One region of the Mumia zhuanghuii genome, then DNA from elsewhere that is predicted to be linked to it. Evidence: predicted binding sites of a transcription regulator. Region 1 holds the regulator's gene; the other holds the start of a gene.
What was found. The regulator LexA, encoded in region 1, represses DNA repair genes until DNA is damaged. The targets are predictions, from matches to a motif close to TCGAACANNTGTTCGA.
Positions count from the first base shown of each region.

Region 2: ruvC (crossover junction endodeoxyribonuclease RuvC) is a predicted target of LexA. The motif match lies at 1,243-1,258, and genes of this name have one in related genera.

Region 1 covers NZ_JBHUFT010000008.1:1,932,056-1,935,456, forward strand. Annotated here, with positions in the region: gene ACFSDF_RS17750 (ATP-dependent DNA helicase) at 1-1,070, shown strand, start outside; gene lexA (transcriptional repressor LexA) at 1,185-1,898, opposite strand; gene ACFSDF_RS17760 (LysM peptidoglycan-binding domain-containing protein) at 2,028-2,591, shown strand; gene ACFSDF_RS17765 (serine hydrolase) at 2,629-3,401, opposite strand, start outside.
Region 2 covers NZ_JBHUFT010000008.1:1,176,899-1,180,299, forward strand. Annotated here, with positions in the region: gene ACFSDF_RS14065 (hypothetical protein) at 18-401, shown strand; gene ACFSDF_RS14070 (hypothetical protein) at 461-904, shown strand; gene ACFSDF_RS14075 (CsbD family protein) at 958-1,140, shown strand; gene ruvC (crossover junction endodeoxyribonuclease RuvC) at 1,305-1,907, shown strand; gene ruvA (Holliday junction branch migration protein RuvA) at 1,904-2,527, shown strand; gene ruvB (Holliday junction branch migration DNA helicase RuvB) at 2,545-3,401, shown strand, end outside.

The DNA.
Region 1 (3,401 bases):
TCGTACGAGACACCGCGCGCGCGTGCCACTCTGCGATCCCGAAGGAGTCGCAGGAGGGCGAGACCGATGCGGCTCGCCAGCAGGTCAAGGGGCTCGTCGACGAGGTCCGCAAGGTCGCCGAACGCATGGCGGCGGCCTCCGAGGCCGACGTGCTGTGGCTCGCCGAGCGTGAGGGCTCGCGTGGCGGCAACGAGCTGCGTATCGCGCCCGTCGACGTGGCACTGACGTTGCGCGACAAGCTGTTCGGCGAGAACACGGTCGTGCTCACCAGCGCGACGCTCAAGCTGGGTGGCGGCTTCGACTCCGTGGCACGATCGGTCGGGCTGTGGGCGACGGAGCAGGTCGGGGTCGGCCCCGCGGACAAGGCCGAGTCCGACGAACGCGACTTCGCATGGGACGCGGTCGACGTGGGCTCGCCGTTCGACTACGCGAAGCAGGCGATGCTCTACGTCGCGCGCCACCTGCCGCCGCCGGGGCGCGACGGGATGGCCGACGCGACCGCGGACGAGATCGTCGACCTCGTCCGTGCGGCAGGCGGGCGTACGCTCGGGCTCTTCTCGTCACGGCGGGCCGCCGAGGCGGCGACCGAGGTCGTCCGCGAGCGGCTGCCGGAGATCGAGGTGCTGTGCCAAGGAGACGCGCAGCTGCCCGAGCTGGCGCGCCGGTTCACCGAAGACCCGCACACGTGCCTCTTCGGCACGTTGAGCCTGTGGCAGGGCATCGATCTGCCTGGCACGACGTGTCAGCTCGTGATCATCGACCGGATCCCGTTCCCTCGACCCGACGACCCGCTGATGAGCGCGCGCCAGCGCCTCGTCGAACGCCAGGGCGGCAACGGCTTCATGGCGGTGGCCGCGACCCACGCCGCGCTCCTGCTGGCTCAAGGGGCCGGACGGCTCATCCGCCGCTCCGACGACCGCGGCGTCGTCGCGGTGCTCGACTCCCGCCTGGCCAAGGCGCGGTACGGGTCGTTCCTCGCTTCCTCGATGCCGCCGATGTGGCGGACGGTCGATCGCGGGCAGATCTTGGGAGCGCTCAAGCGGCTCGACGCGGCCGCGTCCGCCAACTGACGTACGGGTGCCGGCTCGCCGGCGAGCGCGGGAGGGGGCGTCGCGGGGCGGGTCCGGACACACATGTGGGCGCGAGACCGAGGGGATCTCGCGCCCACCACACGACACGTGGGGTCAGACGCGTCGCATGACCGTGGTGACCTTGCCGAGGATCGTGGCGTCGGTGCCGTCGATCGGGTCGTACGCCGGGTTGTGGGGGAGGAGCCAGATCTCGCCGTCTTTGCGCTGCAGTGTCTTGACGGTCGCCTCGCCGTCGAGGAGGGCAGCGACGATCTCGCCGTTCTCGGCGGTCGGCTGCTGACGGACGACCACGTAGTCGCCGTCGCAGATCGCGGCATCGACCATCGAGTCTCCGCGGACCTCGAGCATGAACAAGGTGCCCTCGCCGACGAGCGTGCGGGGGAGCGGCATGATCTCCTCGACGCGCTCCTCGGCCAGGATCGGCCCACCGGCGGCGATCCGGCCGACCATCGGCACGTACGCTGGCGCGGGGCGCGCGTCGCCGGACGCGGTGTCGTCGAAGCCGAAGTCGAGTGCGTCGCCGATCGAGCGGCGGGCCGCGAGGACGTCGGGAAGGAAGACCTCGATCGCGCGCGGGCGGTTGGGGTCGCGGCGGACGAAGCCGTTGCGCTCGAGGACCTTGAGCTGGTGAGCGACCGAGGAGACGCTCGCGAGACCCACCGCAGCGCCGATCTCGCGCATGCTGGGCGGGTAGCCCTTCTGCTCGATCGACTCGCGGATGATCTCGAGCACGCGGCGCTGGCGGGGAGTCAGCCCGCTCGCGTCCGGTGGGCCGTCGGGGAGCTCGGAAACCTCGGCTTTGGTCATGTACTGACCCTAGTACCGGGCGGCGGTTCGATCAAACATATGTTCGACCGTCGCGTGTCGTACGACACTCGAAAGTTTGTTCGAGCGGGTCCTTCACATCTGTCGGTGCGTGTGGTTAGGTTCGTACACATGTTCGATCGAACGCGTGTTCGGCTCCGGCTACGGATCCACCAGCTGGTCAGCCGTCTCGCCGCCGTCGGGCAGGCCGTACGAGTCCGAGACCAGGAGGACACGATGAGCACCGTCCCCAGCACCTGCGACCGCACCGTGATCACCCTCGACACGCCGCTGACCCGAGCAGTGGCGCGTCACCCCGCAGGCAAGGGGAGGCCGGCGGCGCACACGGCGCCGACGCGACCCACGGCACGTCCGGAGCGTCGTGCCGCCCCGCGTAAGTCGTCGTACCGGCTGACGCGTCGGGGGCGTTTCGTGGTGTTCGTCGCGGCGATGGTCGCCTTCGGCGGGCTCACCGTCGGGTTGGGCACGCAGGTCATCGCGACCTCGGAGGCGGGCGAGCCTGTCCCGAGCCGGGTGGTGACCGTGCAGCCGGGCGAGACCGTCTGGGACCTCGCGGCCGAGGCCAACCCTCGGGGCGACATCCGCGAGACCGTCCAAGACATCGCTGACCTCAACTCGCTCGCGAGCGCGGGCGAGATCGTGGCCGGCGCGACGATCTACGTGCCTCTCTACTGAGAGCGACGGTCTTCGTTGCGATCGTGTCGCAGAGCGCTCAGGCGTGACCGTCGATGACGGCGCGCAGCCAGAGCCCGACCGCGCGCATGTCGTCCAGCACGCGGTCGCGCACGGACGGCTCGGCGTCGTCGTCCCACTCCGCGATCACCGCGTACGCGAGGGTGCGTGCCGGGCTGGACACAAGCCCGACGTCGCCCCGTACGGTCTCGATCGTGCCGGTCTTGTTCCAGAGGACGACGCCGCGGTCCGGACCGGCGTGGGCGAGCGGGTCGAGGCCGAAGGCGCTGGCGACCATGGACAGGTCGGTGTTCGCGCCGAGCCATCCGCTGACCATCTCGCTGATGGTGGGCGACAGGATCTCGCGGCGATGGAGGCGTGCGCAGAAGTGCGCGAGGTCTGCCGCGCACCCGACCGAGAGCGTCGGGGGGTGCTCGGGGCCGCGATCGTTGCGAACCCGGTCGAGGAGCCGACTGCGCTCCATGCCGATCCGCGTCGCCGTCTGTGTGATGGCCTCGAGGCCGAGCCGTCGCAGCAGCACGTTGGTGGCGAGGTTGTCGCTGACCGCGCCCACGAGCGTGCACGCGTCCGCGACGGGCAGGGTGTCCGTCCGCAGGAGGTGCCACAGGCCGGAGTCGGCGACCCCGTCCTCGTCCGTACGGGTGAGCGGCTCGTCCGGGTCGAGCCGCTCGGTCGCGATCTGGTGGGCGGCCTCGACGAGCAGGACGAGCTTGCCGATGCTGGCCGTCGGGAGGATGAGGTCGGGTTCGAAGGACGCGAGCACGTGGTCGTCGTCGGCGTCGCGCACCTCGA
Region 2 (3,401 bases), 760 kb from region 1:
CGGTGTCACGATGAGGCATGGACATCCTGCGGACGGGAGGGACGTTCTGGCGGATCGCCCGGCGGCGGCGCGCCAACGTCGATGACCCTGTGCCGTGGATGCCGGAGTTCGCCGGCGGCGTGGCCGAGCCACCCACCTCGTCCGAGCTGGGGCGCCGCCCGATCGTCGTGACCTGCAACGGCGTCGTGATGCACGTGGAGCCCGCGCCGGGCCGCCGCGACACGGAGCGCCGGATCAAGGAGATCGCCGAGGCCCTGTACGCCCTGCCGTGGGCCGCCAGCACGGCGGACGATCCGTCGCACGTGCCGTACGGCCCGCGTCTCAGCCTCGGCACGACCAGCGCGTGGGGCGAACCTGGGCGCGGCCCGGGCTACACCTTCATCGGGTTCGGACCCCCGTGATCGGTTGACGCATTCTCCCGATCTCTTCCACTCGCACCGTCCCGGTGCCAGGATGACCCATGGACATCTTGCGAGCGGGAGGCACGTTCTGGCGGATCGCACGTCGGCGGCGCACTGACTTCGGTGATCCTGTGCCGTGGATGCCGGAGTTCGCCGGCGCGGCGGCCGGACCACCAGCGGTGGCCGAGCTCGGATGGCGCCCGATCGTTGTGACTTGCAACGGCGTCGTGATGCACGTGGAGCCCGCGCCGGGGCGCCGCGACACGGAGCGCCGGATCAAGGAGATCGCGAAGGCGCTGTACGCCCTGCCGTGGGGTGCGAGCACGGTAGACGACCCGTCGCACGCGCCGTACCGTCCCCGACGCAGCCCGGGCACCAGGGGAGGCTGGGTGCGCCAGGGCAGGGGGCGGGACACTCCGACCGCGGCATCGGCGGCGGCGGTGGATTCGGCGGCGGCGACGGCGGTGGCGGTGGCGGTGGCGGTGGCGACGGCTGACGTGTAGTGCGGCGCCGGCTGGGTACCCCTCCTCTGTAACGGAGAACCGATCTTGAGGAGATGACTGCGATGGGTCTCGACGACAAGCTCAGCAACAAGGGCGAGGACCTCAAGGGCAAGGCCAAGGAGACCGCCGGCAAGGCGCGCGGTGACGAGGCGCAGGAGGCCGAGGGCAAGGGCGACCAGTCGAAGTCTGATCTGAAGCAGGCCGGCGAGAAGGTCAAGGACGCCTTCAAGAAGTAGTTGCTCCGCCACGCCGTACCGACGACCCCTCCGCCCCGGCGGAGGGGTCGTCGGCGTCCTCGGCGCGTCGGCTCACCCGCTGGGCCGGTCGCCGCTAGGGTGTCGAACATGTGTTCGCTGTGGTGTGCGCCGGGAGGCCGCGCGTGACGGCCATGATCCGCGTCCTGGGCGTCGACCCCGGCCTGACGCGGTGCGGCGTCGGCGTCGTCGAAGGACGCGTCGGACGACCGCTGCGGGCGATCGCCGTGGACGTGATCCGGACTCCCGCGGGCGACGACGTCGCGTTGCGCCTGCTCGCGATCGAGCGCGCGCTGTCGGAGGCGATCGAGACGTACGAGCCCGACGTCGTCGCCGTCGAGCGCGTCTTCAGCCAGAACAACGTCTCCACGGTCATGGGCACCGCGCAGGCCAGCGGGGTCGCGATGGTCGCCGCCGCGCGCCGCGGTCTCCCCGTCGCGCTCCACACGCCGAGCGAGGTGAAGGCCGCCGTCACCGGCAGCGGCCGCGCTGACAAGGCCCAGGTCACCGCCATGGTCACGCGGATCCTCGGCCTGGAGGTGGCGCCGAGGCCCGCTGACGCCGCGGATGCACTCGCGCTCGCCATCTGCCACGTATGGCGTGGCACCTCGGTCAACCGGCTCGATGCCGCGCTCGCCGCCGCCCGGAAGCCGAGCGGCCCGACCCGTACCGCCGCCGAGCCCATCCGTTCACGGATCCCCAGCAGCCCCCCTGCTGCCCCCGCTCCCCACAGAAGGAAGGCCCGATGATCGCCTTCGTCCGCGGCACGGTCGCCGCCACCGCCCTCGACTCCGCCGTGCTCGACGTCGGCGGCATCGGCATGCTCGTCCAGTGCACGCCCGGCACCCTCGCCGGCTTGCGGCACGGCGAGCAGGCGCAGGTGGCGACGAGCCTGGTGGTGCGCGAGGACTCGATGACGCTGTACGGGTTCGGGGACGACGACGAGCGCGACACGTTCGAGCTCGCCCAGACCGCGAGCGGTGTCGGCCCGAAGGTCGCCCAGGCGATCATCGCCGTGCTCGGCCCCGAGGGGCTGCGACGGGCGATCGCCGAGGAGGACTTCAAGTCGCTCACGAAGGTGCCTGGCATCGGGACCAAGGGAGCGCAGCGGATCGTGCTGGAGCTCAAGGACCGCATCGGCGCCGTACGCACGGTGGCGGCTCCCGCCGCAGCGGCCGCCGCTCCGGGCGAGGCCGACTGGCGTCCCCAGGTCCACGGTGCGCTCGTCGGCCTGGGATGGAGCGCCCGCGAGGCCGATAACGCCGTCGCTGCTGTCGTGGCCGTCGCCGCCGAGCAGGTCGAGAACGCCGGGACGGTCGACGTGTCCGTCCTGCTGCGCGCAGCCCTGCGTACGCTCTCGAAGGCATGAGGGAGGAGCCCGCACCCATGGACGACCATGATCTCGACGCCCGACACCTCGACGCCGCCGAGCAGGCTGAGCTCGAAGCACGGCTCGTACGCCCCGAGGTCGTCTCGGAGGAGCAGGCGTACGAGGCGGCGCTGCGGCCGCGCTCGCTCGAGGAGCTGATCGGCCAGGAGCGTGTCCGCGAGCAGCTCACGCTCGTCCTGACCGCGGCCCGCGGCCGCGGGCGCACCCCCGACCACGTCCTTCTCTCCGGTCCACCGGGGCTCGGCAAGACGACGCTGGCGATGATCATCGCGGCCGAGCTCGGCACGTCGCTGCGGCTCACCAGTGGCCCGGCGATCCAGCACGCCGGCGACCTCGCAGCGATTCTCTCGGGCATCAACGAGGGCGACGTCCTCTTCGTCGACGAGATCCACCGCATGTCGCGGCCCGCCGAGGAGCTGCTCTACATGGCGATGGAGGACTTCCGGGTCGACGTCATCATCGGCAAGGGCCCAGGGGCGACAGCGATCCCGCTGCAGATCCCGCAGTTCACCCTCGTCGGTGCGACGACGCGCGCGGGGCTCCTGCCCGGGCCGCTGCGTGACCGGTTCGGGTTCACCGCGCAGCTGGAGTATTACGAGGCGAGCGAGCTCCACCGCATCGTCGAGCGCTCCGCCGCGCTCCTCGGTGTGCAGACCACCCCCAAGGGCGGCCTCGAGATCGCCTCGCGCTCCCGTGGGACCCCGCGTATCGCCAACCGTCTCCTGCGCCGCGTGCGCGACTACGCAGAGGTGCGGGGGAGCGGTGTCGTCGACCTCGACATCGCCCATCGTGCCCTCGACCTGTACGAGGTCGACCGGCTCGGGCTCGACCGCCTCGACCGCGCCGTCCTGGA